DNA from 3 places in the Streptomyces sp. NBC_00872 genome. Region 2 is predicted to be linked to each of the others. Evidence: riboswitches for the same ligand, from Rfam matches in the RefSeq annotation. Region 2 holds a riboswitch; each other region holds the start of a gene.

Region 1 (4,413 bases), 5.5 Mb from region 2:
CCGCCACGCCCGGTGGGAAAAGCCGCTACATTGCCTGCTGTCATTTAACGGAACGGCAATCCGAGGTACACGTGCGGGTTCGGGTGGAGCAGGTTCGGGCGAAAACGACGCGGAGGTTTCTCCTGGAAGCGGCGGCACAGTTGTTCGATGAGCGGGGTTACTCAGGCACCAGTATCAGCGATATCAGCGCGCAGTCCGGCCGTACCAGCGGAGCCATCTACTTCCACTACGCCAGCAAGGAGAATCTCGCCCTCGCCATTGTCGAGGAGCATTTCGCGACCTGGCCCGATCTGATCGACCGTTACAGCTCGTCCGACCGCCCGGCGCTGGAACGGCTGGTCGCGCTGAGTTTCGAGGTGGCGAGGGCCTTCCGGGACGATGTGGTCATCCGCGCGGGCGCCCGGCTCTGGGCGGAGCGCACCGCTATCAATGTCACGCTGCCGAGACCTTTTGTGGGCTGGCTGGAAACCGTCACCAAACTTCTCGAAGAGGCCCGGCAGGAGGGGGAACTCACGCAGGGCGTCACCCCTCAGGTGGCCGCGCACGGACTCGTGTGCGCCTTCTTCGGACTGCACACCGTCTCCGACGCACTGGAGGGGCGCCGGCAGATCGAGGAAGCGCTGCACGATCTGTGGCTGCTGCTCCTGAACGCCCTTCAGCCGGACCCGGATCCGGCGGCCCTGCTCGCGCGGGTGCGTGAACACCCCCTCGCACCTGTGCCCGCCGGAGGGCGATGAACCGAGGGCGGCGGCGGACGGGCAGATGGCCGGACCCGGCCGGGACGGAGGGATGTCCCGGCCGGGTCCGGCCGTCTGTGCGGGTGCGCGTGTGCGCGAGCGCGCGGGTCTGTACGGAGGTGACGGTACGTCAGCGTCGACCGCCGCCGGAGCCTGTCGGCGGGGCCTGTCAGTAGGGGCCGTTCACATTGTCGATCGAGCCGTACCGGTCGGCCGCGTAATTGCACGCGGCGGTGATGTTGGCGACCGGGTCGAAGCTGTCCATCGACGTACCGGGCACGTGGTAGGCCTGGAACGTGGGGTCGATGACCTGGAGCAGGCCCTTGGAGGGCGTACCGGCGGCGGCGTTGGAGTCCCAGTTGTTGATGGCCGACGGATTGCCGGAGGACTCACGCATGATGTTCCGGTAGATACCGTCGTAGCTGCCGGGGATGCCCTGGGCGGCCATGACGTCCAGCGACTCGTTGATCCAGCCGTCCAGATCGTCGGTGTACGTCTTCGGGGCCGCCTGGGTGACGGTGTCGCTCGTATCAGCCGTAGCGTCCTCGGTGGCAGCCGTCGCGTCCTCGGCGGTCGCCGTAGCGTCCTCCGTGGTCGCCGTCGTTTCCTCGGTGGCCGGTGTGGCGGTTTCCTGCTCGACCACGGCGGTGGCCGGTGCGGTGGTCGCCGACGTGGCGGTGGCCGGTGTGGCGGTGGCGGGCGGGTCGGACGCGGTCCTCTCACCGAGGGTCAGTTCGACGCCGGGGTGGATCAGTGCCGGGTTGCCGCCGATGACCTCACGGTTGTTCTCGTACAGCTTCTTCCAGCCGCCGCTGACGGAGTGCGCCGCCGCGATCCTGGAGAGCGAGTCCCCCGCGACGACGGAGTAGGTCTCCGGATTGTCCTTCTGCGTCGCGGCGGCGGGCGACGACACCGCCTCGGCGGTGGTCGCGGCGATGAACGGGAGCGCGAGTACGGCACCACCCGTGCCCACGACGGCGAGACCTCGGGCGAACGGGCTGGTTCTGGGGCGGCGGTGCTTGGCCTGTGCGGGCATGACGAATTCCTCTCCGTCGCCTGCGAGGTGAGCTGTCGGGTTCGGGCTGGAGCTGCCCGGCCGCGGTATGAGCGCGGCTTCACCCCAAGCCGGTCCGGATTCCGGAACGGCGCCTTACCTGGGTCCCCCGCTCCTGCCGTGCGTGAGTGGATTCGGTTTCCGGACGGCGGCAGGATTCGGCGGTCCGTCCGGATTGACGTGAACGTAGGCGGAACGTCCGGACAAAAACAAGACCTGAATTCACAGCGCGATCCCGGCGGACGAATCCAGAGCGGAATGATCCGGTTACACAGAAGTCATCCGGGAGCTCAACTCTCGCTCCCCGGGAGCGAAATGGCCAAGGCGACGGGAAGCATGGAACACCGCCGATGTGACGCACATCATGACCCTTGACGGAATTTCTGACGTCACAACACCGTACAGAGAATGCCAAGGTGTACCAATACTACTCAAATGCACCATGGGAAGAATGCGGGCAAAACGCCCATACAATTACTTTTCAAAACGGGTGCGCTATGCCCCGATGCTCCCATCAATTCGACGTGGGTGTCATTTATTCCGCGTCGGGGCGCGTGTCGAGTGCGTATCGCCGCTATTCGGGGAGGAAAGCGGTGGAACGAGGGGACCGTCCTTGGGGAGTGCGCCGGGACCACGACGGCATCGTCGCGTCGCGTACGTTCATGGCGTAACTCGTCTGTTCCACGAGGAGGTTCAGTGTCACAGGATCCGTGGTTTCTGAGGGATCTGGCGCCGGATGTCGTGCTCGCCGGTTCGGTGATGAACGGCAGTCTGCGGGGAGCCGAGGCGGTGCGGGCGCAGATTCGTGCCGTGCTCGGCCTCTACCGGGAGTTCACTCCCGTCTGGGAGGGCGAGTTCGGTGACCGCCGGATGAACGAGTACACCGCCGTGGTCGACGGCAGGCCGGTGACGGGGGTCGGCGTGTTCCATATCAACGACCAGGGCCAGGTGGACGAGATCGTCGTCGATCACCGGCCGCTGTCCGCGGCCCTGACCGTCTCCAGGCTTCTGGGCGAAGCCCTGGCCGACGGCCCCGGCCGTGACCGCGACGAGTTCTACCGCCCCGACGGACAGACCTACGAGGATCTGATCAGGTACGCCGAAACCCATGGCCGCGAACTCTGACGCGTACGTCCGCTCGCGACCGCCGAACCGCGAGTACGAGGGAGCGTCGCGCGTGCTTCAGTGCCGCCGGGGCGCCGGGCCCGTGGAGTCGCGCACCACAAGGTGCGGCACAAATGCTTCCTGCCGCCGTGGGGCGTCCGGGTCGGCGATACGGGCTCTGAGGATGTCCGCGGCCCGTCGGCCGATATCCGTCTTCGCCGGGGACACGGTGGTCAGAGGCACTTCGCACAGGTCGGCCACCTCGTTGTCGTAGCCGATCACGGAAAGGTCCTCCGGGACGTTCAGTCCGCGCCGCCGCGCCGCGCCGACCAGCAAGGACGCTTCACGGTCCGCGAAGCAGAGTGCGGCCGTCGCCCCCCGCGCCACCAGACGGCCGAGGAAGCCGTCCGCGTCCTCGGCGGTCCAGCGCGGCAGTGAGGCCGTGACCACGGGAGCCGGGTCGAGCCCGGCGCGCTCCAGTCCGACGGCGAGGCCCGACCGGATCTGCGGGGCCGTGTGCGGACTGGTCCTCTCCATATAGCCGACGCGGGTGTGCCCGAGCCCCAGCAGATGCTCGGCAGCCGCACGCGCCCCGGCCGCGTGATGGGAACAGACGAACTCGTGCGATGTCGCCGTCAGGTCCATCCCCCGCTCGACGAGCACCGCGGGCACGGCGAGTTCCCCCGAGATCCCGAGCCAGTGCTGTGGACCGTCCTCGCCGAGAGTGGGTACCAGTATCAGCCCGGCCGTTCCCGACCGGATCAGTTCGTCGACGGCCTCCTGCTCCATGCCCGGGTCCCATTCGGTGCAGCGCAGGAGCATCCGGCAGCCGTGGCGGGAGAGTTCACGTTCGATACCGGCGATGACGCGCGGGTAGTAGTAGGTCAACGAGGGCACCACGACGCCGACGGTGTACCCGGTGCCGGACGCCCGGGACTCCGAGACATACGTTCCGGATCCCTGCCGGCGGTAGACAAGGCCCTCCTGGACCAGCAGGTCGACGGCCCGCCGCACGGTGTTGACGCTCACTTCCTGGTCGCGGGCCAACTGCTGCTCGGTGGGCAGCTTGCCGGCCGGCCAGCGCAGTTCGGCGATGGCCCGTCGCAGCTCGTCCGCGAGACGGCGTGTCTTGTGCCCCCGCGCGGCCGCACCGACAGGAGTACGTGGCGAACTCACCGCATCCCCCTCGATCTGCGCCCGCACCGGCCCGACATGACGAGCTTACGACCCTACCCGGCACGGAGCCGCCGCCGCCGAGAGAGCACCGGCCCCGAATTCATTCCAATGAATCTGTTGACGCATGGCATGACTTGACCGAAACTCCTCACCAGACGCGGCGTCAGTCATCGCGATCCCCCACGCACGATCCCCCCACACAAGAAGACGAGGTTCCCTCGTGGCCATCACCCTGTCCGTGCGCGGAACGAGCAGGCGCACCGCACTCTTCGCCTGCGCAGTACTGGTCATCGGGTTCCAGGCGGACGGGACCGCCTTCGGGACCGAAACCTCGGCCGCCGC
Region 2 (4,413 bases):
CGGCGGGACCCGCACCCTCGATCCGTACTCCAAGCTCCTGGAGGAGCGGATCATCTTCCTCGGCACCGCCGTCGACGACACCGCGGCCAACGATGTGATCGCGCAGTTCCTCCATCTCGAGTACGCCGCGCCCGACCGGGACATCTGCCTCTACATCAACTCCCCCGGCGGCTCGATCAGCGCCATGTCCGCGATCTACGACACGATGCAGCTCGTCACCTGCGACGTGGAGACGACCTGTCTCGGGCAGGCCGCCTCGACCGCCGCGGTACTGCTGGCGGCCGGCACCCCCGGAAAGCGGATGGCACTGCCCGGCGCCCGTGTCGTCGTCCAGCAGCCCGCCATCGAGGAGCCCGTCCGGGGCCAGCCGTCCGATCTGATGATCCACGCGGAGGAGATTCTGCGGCTGCGCGCCGTGCTCGCGTCGCTGCTCGTACGGCACACCGGCCAGAGCGAGCCGCGAATCGCCGAGGACATCGAACGGGACAGGATCTTCACCGCCGCCGACGCGAAGGCGTACGGTCTGATCGATCACGTGGTCCAGAACCGCAAGACGTCCCTCGGCGCGACCCACCCCTTCGGATCCCCCGGCGGGCGGTGACACGCCGATGCTGCCACCGGAACTGCCCCCGCTGCCCGCACTGACCCGCGCCGAGGGAGATCTCGTCGACAGCTTTCTCCATGTCCTCGATCTGCTGGGCCGGATCAACCCGGCGCGCGGCTCGGACACCTACAGCGCACTGCGCGCGGCCCAGGCGCTGCCCGCGCAAGCGGTCGCGCTGCGGGACGCCCTGACGGCGATGCACATGCGCGGTGAGACAGAACTGCACGCGGCGACGCTCGCCCGTGCGCTGCGCGTGCTCGACGGTGAGCGACGCGCCGGGCGCGTCACGATGCCCCCCGAAGACACGACTTGAGCCCGTTTCCGTTCCCGTATGGACGCGTCCGTACGGGAGCGGCTCGGCCTTTCGGGGGACGGATCTTCCGGACACTCCGGGGGACCCAAGTTGCGCGAAGCGGCCGGACGCGGGAAGCACCTCCCAACCGCCGCGCAGGTATGGGCCTCATCAGGGTCCGGGCCCCCGGTACGACACACCGCTTCGCCACCCGTACGGATCAGACGTGACGAACTTCACATAACGTCGTTGCGTCTCGGAAATCATCTGATTACGCGTCAAGATCCCTGGGACGACAAGCCCCCGCCACCCCCGGCGGGGCGGTCCGGGCGGACGCCGAGTCCTGCCGCCGTTCCGGATGTCTGGTCGACAGGAGTGGATCGGCAGGAGTGGAGGACCCGAGCAGTACGGGACGACCACGTATGCGTACATGGGCCGTCCCTTGGGGTGAAGCCGCTCACGCGGCCGGGCATCTTCGCCTGTCCGAACCCGACAGGTCATCCTTCACAGGCGGCTGACGAAGGGTTGCGCATGAATGCGCAGACATATGTCCCGTCTCTGCTGTCCCGGGCCGGTGCCGTATCGGTCCTCACCCTCGCTACGGTCGGGGGAACGATACTGGCACCCGGCGCCACGCCCGAGGCCCATGCCGCCGCACGCGCCGTCAAGGCGCTCCGGGTGGCCGCCTCCAAGGAAGGTTCGCCGTACCAGTGGGGGGCCACCGGACCCCATCGCTTCGACTGCTCGGGCCTGACGCTCTACTCGTTCAAGAAGGCCGGCAAGAAGCTCCCGCGCACCGCTCATCAGCAGTACAACGGGACCCGCCATATCTCGGCGTCCCACCGGCGCAAGGGCGACCTGGTGTTCTTCCACGCGGGTGGCTACGTCTACCACGTCGGTATCTACGCGGGCCGCGGGAAGATCTGGCACTCGCCCAAGACCGGTGCCCTGGTAAGGCTCGAACGGATCTGGTCCCGGAGCGTCATGTACGGCCGGGTGAACTGAGCGTGGCACGTTCCGCACCGGCCGGTGCGCGCCCGGCCGGTCCGGAACGGCCCCCCGAGAAACATGTCCGGTCCCCCCCTGGACCGGCGCACGGCACCCGCCCGGTCCTGACCGGGCGGCCCACCACCCCGCCGGTGACCACCGGCGTACGGAACACACGCGGCCGGTCCCAGGCCGTCGTGGAACAGCACGCGTTCCGTCCCCCCGCCGGCACGGGGACGGAACGCCCGGATCCCCGGCCGCACCAGGCCGGTACAAGGAACACACGCGGCCCGTCCCAGGCCGCCGCGGAACGCCCCGTGTCCCGTCCCTGGCCAGGACGGGACACGGGCCCGCGCCGACAGCACAGCGCCGGACACGGACCGTGCGCCGGCCCGTCCCCCGCCCTCTCCCCACCGGGAGGCGGGACATGGGACACCGGACGTGCGGCACGGGACACGCACGCGGATGTCCGCCGCCGTGGGCCGGTCAGCTCTGGACCGGGACCGTCCAGGGCAGCGCGATCCAGACCGTCTTGCCGCCCTCCGAGGTCGGTGTGACGGACACTTCCCCGCCGCTCTCCGCCGCCAGCGAGCGGACGATCACCATGCCCCGGCCGTTGTCCTGCTGCACGGCCGCCGGCAGCCGCTGCGGCCAGCGCGGATGGCTGTCGGTGACTCCGACACGGAGTCGTTCGTCCCGGTCGAGCACGATCTCCACGGTGAACGTGGGCGACTGGCCGAAGGTGTGCTGCACGGCGTTGGTCGCGAGCTCAGAGACGATGAGCCGCACCGTGTCGGCCGTCTCCGCCCGGCCCGGCAGACCCCACTCCGTCAGCAGGTCCGCGACATATCTTCGCGCCGCCGGTACCGACGCGGGATCGCTCGGAAGCGTGATGGATGCTTCCTGATGGTCTGCCATGGCGACGCCGTCCCTTTCCCGCCGGACCTGACTCCGCCGCAGTGCGGATGACTGCGCGGACGGCCTCGGACTGTGCTCAGCGTGCCACTCATCCTGCCGTTCACACGGCCGATCCACCGAGATCTGCATATATCTGTCGCTCGAAGTGGTGAACTCTGCTACGCGAGACCGTATTTGGGCGGCGAAAAGATAACTTCTCCGCCGCGGCGCACTCGGCGCCCACGGACGCTTACCGGAGCGGGTCGGCGAAGGGATCTATTCATGCGGCATATTCCGGCGGTACGCCGGCGCAGGCTCGGGGAGGAATTGCGCAGACTGCGCCAGCGGGCGGGGCTGACGAGCGGCGAGACGGCGCGGCTGCTGGGCTGGCACCAGTCGAAGGTGAGCCGGATCGAGACGGGCGTCAGCGGGGTCAAGGACGAGGACCTGGAGGGGCTGCTCGACGCCCTGGGTCTCACCGATCCCCAACTGCGGGCGCTGCTCGGCGCCTTGGCGGGAATCGCGGGCGGCGGCCCCGGGTGGTGGAAGGCGTACGGAGGGGTGATCCCGCCCCGCTACCGGGACTTCATCAGCCTGGAGTCACAGGCCTCCACGGCCCGTACGCTGGAGACTTCGGTGATGCCGGGGCTGCTCCAGACGCCCGACTACGCGCGTGCGGTGACCAGGGCGGCGCTGGACGGTCTGCCCGCCACGACGGTCGACTCCCTGGTCGAGGTACGGCTCGCCCGCCAGGAGTTGCTGCACTCCGCGACCCCGCTCGAACTCCACGCCGTACTCGACGAGGCGGTGCTCCGGCGCGAGGTGGGCGGTCCCGGGGTGATGCGGGGTCAGCTACGGCGTCTGTCCGAGCTGGCCCGGCTTCCGCAGGTCTGTCTCCAGGTCCTTCCGTTCACTTCGGGCGGCTATGTGGGACTCACCGGTCCTTTCGTTATCTTCTCATTCCCGGGCATTACTGATCTGGATTTGGTCGTTCTCGACCATTTGACGAATAGCCTCTATCTGGAACGGAAAGAAGACCTTGAGGCGTACTGCGCCGCGTTCCGTACGATGCAGGCGCATGCCCTCTCGCCCGAAGAATCATTGGATCTCATCGCCGGGATCGGTGACGGCGCGTAGGGAGCATCATGACCGCTTACCTCGCACAGCCCCCTGTCCAGACTCCATCCTCCGCCCCCCTCACACCCCCCGCCCCTACAACGACTTCCCCGGTGGCCCCCCTGGCCACGGCCGCCACGGCCGCCCGCTGGCGGCGCAGCAGCTACAGCACCGGGGCGAACAACTGCGTCGAGTCCGCGCGCGTCGGCGCGGACGCACTGGCTGTACGGGACTCGAAGAACGTGACCCGGCCTCACCTCTCCTTCTCGGCCGCCGCGTGGACGTCCTTCGTCACCGCGCTGCGCGAGGAGGACATCGCGTACTGACCGACCTGCCCGACCGGCCCGACCGGGCAGGACCAGGTCAGACGGCGGTCGCGTCCGCGGGCGCGACCGCCGTGATCGTCCGTACCGCCGTATCGATCTGATCCTCCGTCAGATCAGCGCGCGCGGTGAGCCTGAGCCGGGAGATGCCGTCCGGCACCGACGGCGGGCGGAAGCACCCCACGGCCAGCCCT
Region 3 (4,413 bases), 5.4 Mb from region 2:
CCAGCGGGACGTCGTCAAGAACGAACGCCGCCAGCGCTACGACAACGTGCCGTACGGCACGGCCTTCGAGCGCCTGACCGCGCTCGCCTACCCCGAGGGCCATCCGTACCACCACACCCCGATCGGCTCGATGGCCGACCTGGACGCGGCGACGCTGGAGGACGCCCGCGCGTTCTTCCGTACGAACTACGCGCCGAACAACGCGGTGCTCTCGGTCGTCGGTGACATCGACCCCGAGCAGACGCTCGCCTGGGTCGAGAAGTACTTCGGCTCCATCCCGTCCCACGACGGCAAGCAGCCGCCGCGCGACGGCACGCTGCCCGACACCATCGGCGGGGAGTTGCGCGAGGAGATCCACGAGGAGGTCCCGGCGCGCGCGCTGATGGCCGCCTACCGGCTGCCGCAGGACGGCACACGCGAGTGCGACGCCGCCGATCTGGCGCTCACCGTCCTCGGCGGCGGCGAGTCCTCCCGGCTGCACAACCGGCTGGTGCGCCGGGACCGGACCGCGGTCGCCGCGGGCTTCGGACTGCTGCGTCTGGCGGGCGCCCCCTCCCTCGGCTGGCTGGATGTGAAGACGTCCGGCGGGGTCGAGGTCCCGCGGATCGAGGCCGCCGTCGACGAGGAGCTGGCCAGGCTCGCCGCCGAGGGACCGACCGCCGAGGAGATGGAGCGGGCCCAGGCCCAGCTCGAGCGCGAGTGGCTGGACCGGCTGGGCACGGTCGCGGGCCGCGCCGACGAGCTGTGCAGGTTCGCGGTGCTCTTCGGCGACCCGCAGCTCGCGCTGACGGCCGTCACGCGCGTGCTGGACATCACCGCCGAGGAGGTGCGCGCCGTCGCCGCGGCACGGCTGCGCCCCGACAACAGGGCGGTGCTGGTGTACGAACCGCTCGCCTCCGAGGACGCCGCCGACGCGGCGCGCACGGCCGGCGACGAGACCGACGAGCACGAGGGGACGGACCAGTGAGCGACGCTGCCGTGACCATGGACTTCCATCCGCAGCCGACCGCCGGCGAGGCCAGGCCCTGGGCCTTCCCCGCCCCCGGGCGCGGTGCGCTCGACAACGGCCTGACGGTGCTGCGCTGCGACCGCCCGGGACAGCAGGTGGTGGCCGTCGAGATCAATCTCGACGCCCCGCTGGAGGCCGAGCCCGAGGGGCTCGACGGTGTCGCCACGATCATGGCGCGCGCCTTCTCCGAGGGCACCGACAAGCACAGCGCCGAGGAGTTCGCCGCCGAGCTGGAGCGCTGCGGCGCCACCCTCGACGCGCACGCGGACCACCCGGGTGTACGGATCTCCCTGGAGGTCCCCGTCTCCCGGCTGCCCAAGGCACTCGGCCTGCTCGCCGAGGCGCTGCGCGCCCCCGCCTTCGCGGACAGCGAGGTCGAGCGGCTCGTACGGAACCGGCTCGACGAGATCCCGCACGAGACCGCCAACCCGGGCCGCCGCGCCGCCAAGCAGCTCTCCAAGGAGCTGTTCCCCGCCGCCTCACGGATGTCCCGGCCGCGCCAGGGCACCGAGGAGACGGTGGAGCGCATCGACGCCGCGGCCGTCCGGGCCTTCTACGAGGCGTATGTGCGTCCCGCCACGGCCACCGCCGTGGTCGTCGGCGATCTCACCGGCGTCGATCTGGACGAGGTGCTCGCGGAGACCCTCGGCACCTGGACCGGTGACACCGCCGAGCCGCGCCCCGTACCGCCCGTGACCGCCGACGACACCGGCCGCGTGGTGATCGTGGACCGGCCCGGGGCCGTCCAGACGCAGCTGCTGATCGGCCGGATCGGTCCCGACCGGCACGACCGCGTCTGGCCCGCCCAGGTGCTCGGCACCTACTGTCTGGGCGGCACGCTCACCTCCCGGCTCGACCGGGTGCTGCGCGAGGAGAAGGGCTACACCTACGGGGTGCGGGCCTTCGGGCAGGTGCTGCGCTCGTCCGCCCCCTCGGAGCCGGGCGGGCCGACGGGTGCCGCGATGCTCGCCATCAGCGGTTCCGTGGACACCGCGTCCACGGGTCCGGCGCTGGACGACCTCTGGAAGGTGCTGCGCACCCTCGCGGCCGACGGTCTCACCGACGCCGAGCGTGATGTGGCCGTCCAGAATCTGGTGGGCGTGGCGCCGCTGAAGTACGAGACGGCCGCCTCGGTCGCCGCCACGCTGGCGGACCAGGTCGAGCAGCACCTCCCGGACGACTTCCAGGCACAGCTCTATGCCCGGTTGGCCGAGACCGGCACGGTCGAGGCGACGGCCGCGGCCGTCAACGCCTTCCCGGTGGACCGGCTCGTCACCGTGCTCGTCGGGGACGCCGAGCAGATCAAGGAGCCGGTCACGGCTCTCGGTATCGGAGAAGTGACGGTCGTCTCCGGCTGACCGATCGGCTGACCAGTCGGCTGACCGAACGGTCACCGGTGACCGATTCCGATCGCTGGAGCTCTGCTCGGTAAGCCCGATAAGCCCGGTAACGATAAATCCGTCGGTGAGATAAACCCCGGTGACACCCGTCACCGGGGTTTCCTCATATGTCCGCTTTAGTGGGGAGGTTGCCTGTCTGCCCTGTGGTGTGCGCTACAAAACACCCTGTCCATTTGGTGATTGAAAGATGAGCCGCTTAGCGTCGGTCCGGCTGTTCGCCAGCACCCCGCCGCGACCGCGGCATCGGACAGCCATCGCCGAGTCCCCGTCAGGCGCGAGCCTGGGGAGCCGGGGACCCACACGCAGTCCCCGGGGTGAATCGGACGCCTTGGCGCACACCCGCGCCGAGGTGTCCGTAGGAGACCTTCCTGCTCCCACCCTCTGTCCCGGTAGGCGAGAAGGAGGGAAAGGACCAACCGCTACATGGCGTTCACCCGTGCCACCGGCAAGCATCGTGCCCGGAGCCGTCGGACCCGCAGGGGCATGGGCGCCGCCGGCGCCGCGACGCTCACCGCGACAGGTGTCATCAGCGCCCTGGCCGCCCCGGCGCACGCCGCCGAGCCGGACACCCGGGCCTCCGGACGGACCGGGCTGGCCCAGGCCCTGGTCATCGGTGACTCCCTCGCCGACGCGATCGACGCCCAGGCCGAGGCCCAGCACCAGGCCGCCGTACGGGCCAGGGCGAAGGCCGAGGCCCGGCGGGCGGCCGAGGCCCGTGCCAAGGAGATCCGCGCGGAGAGGCAGCGCGCCGCCCGCGCCGCCGAGCGCAGGCGCCTCAACGCCTTCCGGCTCCCCGTCACCGGCTCGTACGTCACCACCGGCTACCGGACCGGCGGCTCGCTCTGGTCCTCCGGCAGCCACTCGGGCGTCGACTTTTGCGCGGCGTCCGGGACCCCGGTGGTGGCCGTCGGCGCGGGCACCGTCGTCGAGGCCGGCTGGGGCGGCTCGTACGGCAACAACGTCGTGCTCCGGATGACCGACGGCACCTACACCCAGTACGGCCATCTCTCCTCGATCGCCGTCTCCGCCGGTGGGACCGTCGTCCCGGGACAGCGGATCGGTCTCTCCGGCGCGAGCGGCAACGCGACCGGACCGCATCTCCACTTCGAGGCCAGGACGGACCCTGAGTACGGCTCCGACATGGACCCCGTCGCCTATCTGCGCGCACACGGTGTGAACGTCTGACCGAAGCCGGCCGCTGGCCAAAAGATATCTATTGATTCCGGGCACCCATCGGAAATCCGCGTTGATTGCAATAGAGTCACGGAACAGGCGTCGATCGGCAGCGTTTCGCGCGGATTAAGTCGGAGGTTCGGACATGCGCATTCCCGCGCACTCGGTATGCACGGCGATCCGCGACGACATTGTCTCCGGTGTATTCGAACGGGGCAGCCGGCTCACCGAGGAGCAGCTCGCGCGGCGCTACGGCGTCTCCCGGGTCCCGGTGCGCGAGGCCCTGCGCACGCTGGAGTCCGAGGGCTTCGTGACCACCCGCCGCCATGTCGGCGCGTGTGTGGCCGAGCCCACGGACCAGGAGGCGGCGGACCTCCTGGAGGTACGGCAGCTGCTGGAGCCGCTGGGCGCGGCCCGCGCCGCCCAGCGCCGTACGGAGGCCCATCTCAAGGTGCTCCGTGGCCTGGTCAGACTGGGGCAGGAGAGGGCCAGGCGGGGCCAGGGCGAGGATCTGCGCTCGCTCGGCGCCTGGTTCCACGAGACGCTCGCACAGGCGTCGGGGAGTCCGGCGCTCACCGCCCCGCTCACCCAGCTCCGGCACAAGATCGCCTGGATGTATGTGGTCGACCAGCCCGCGCATCCCGTGGAGTCCTGGGCGGAGCACGGCGCGATCGTGGACGCGGTGGCGCGCGGCGACGCGGAGCGCGCGCGGTCCCTGACCGCCCTGCACGCGGAGCGCACGGCGGCGGTGCACCGGCTGCGCCGGGCCGAGCGCGGCCGGGAAAAGGTGAGGGCTTCGCAACATGTTGTAAACACCGCGAGTGCTCGCAC

What was found. Region 2 has a riboswitch for cyclic di-AMP ahead of OG214_RS33105 (C40 family peptidase). Riboswitches for the same ligand answer to the same signal wherever they lie in the genome.
Positions count from the first base shown of each region.
Region 1: it holds a riboswitch for cyclic di-AMP, as region 2 does, so the genes downstream of both, OG214_RS09705 (transglycosylase SLT domain-containing protein) here and OG214_RS33105 (C40 family peptidase) in region 2, are expected to answer to the same signal.
Region 3: it holds a riboswitch for cyclic di-AMP, as region 2 does, so the genes downstream of both, OG214_RS09975 (M23 family metallopeptidase) here and OG214_RS33105 (C40 family peptidase) in region 2, are expected to answer to the same signal.

Region 1 is NZ_CP108806.1:2,275,612-2,280,024, forward strand. It holds gene OG214_RS09700 (ScbR family autoregulator-binding transcription factor) at 72-737, shown strand; gene OG214_RS09705 (transglycosylase SLT domain-containing protein) at 907-1,773, opposite strand; cyclic di-AMP (ydaO/yuaA leader) riboswitch at 1,778-1,939, opposite strand; gene OG214_RS09710 (hypothetical protein) at 2,488-2,916, shown strand; gene OG214_RS09715 (substrate-binding domain-containing protein) at 2,974-4,071, opposite strand; gene OG214_RS09720 (choice-of-anchor Q domain-containing protein) at 4,292-4,413, shown strand, end outside.
Region 2 is NZ_CP108806.1:7,730,445-7,734,857, reverse strand. It holds gene OG214_RS33115 (ATP-dependent Clp protease proteolytic subunit) at 1-601, shown strand, start outside; gene OG214_RS33110 (hypothetical protein) at 609-917, shown strand; cyclic di-AMP (ydaO/yuaA leader) riboswitch at 1,221-1,424, shown strand; gene OG214_RS33105 (C40 family peptidase) at 1,428-1,901, shown strand; gene OG214_RS33100 (ATP-binding protein) at 2,370-2,801, opposite strand; gene OG214_RS33095 (helix-turn-helix domain-containing protein) at 3,063-3,917, shown strand; gene OG214_RS33090 (DUF397 domain-containing protein) at 4,010-4,222, shown strand; gene OG214_RS33085 (8-amino-7-oxononanoate synthase) at 4,260-4,413, opposite strand, start outside.
Region 3 is NZ_CP108806.1:2,337,434-2,341,846, reverse strand. It holds gene OG214_RS09985 (pitrilysin family protein) at 1-967, shown strand, start outside; gene OG214_RS09980 (M16 family metallopeptidase) at 985-2,367, shown strand; cyclic di-AMP (ydaO/yuaA leader) riboswitch at 2,655-2,820, shown strand; gene OG214_RS09975 (M23 family metallopeptidase) at 2,833-3,594, shown strand; gene OG214_RS09970 (GntR family transcriptional regulator) at 3,728-4,413, shown strand, end outside.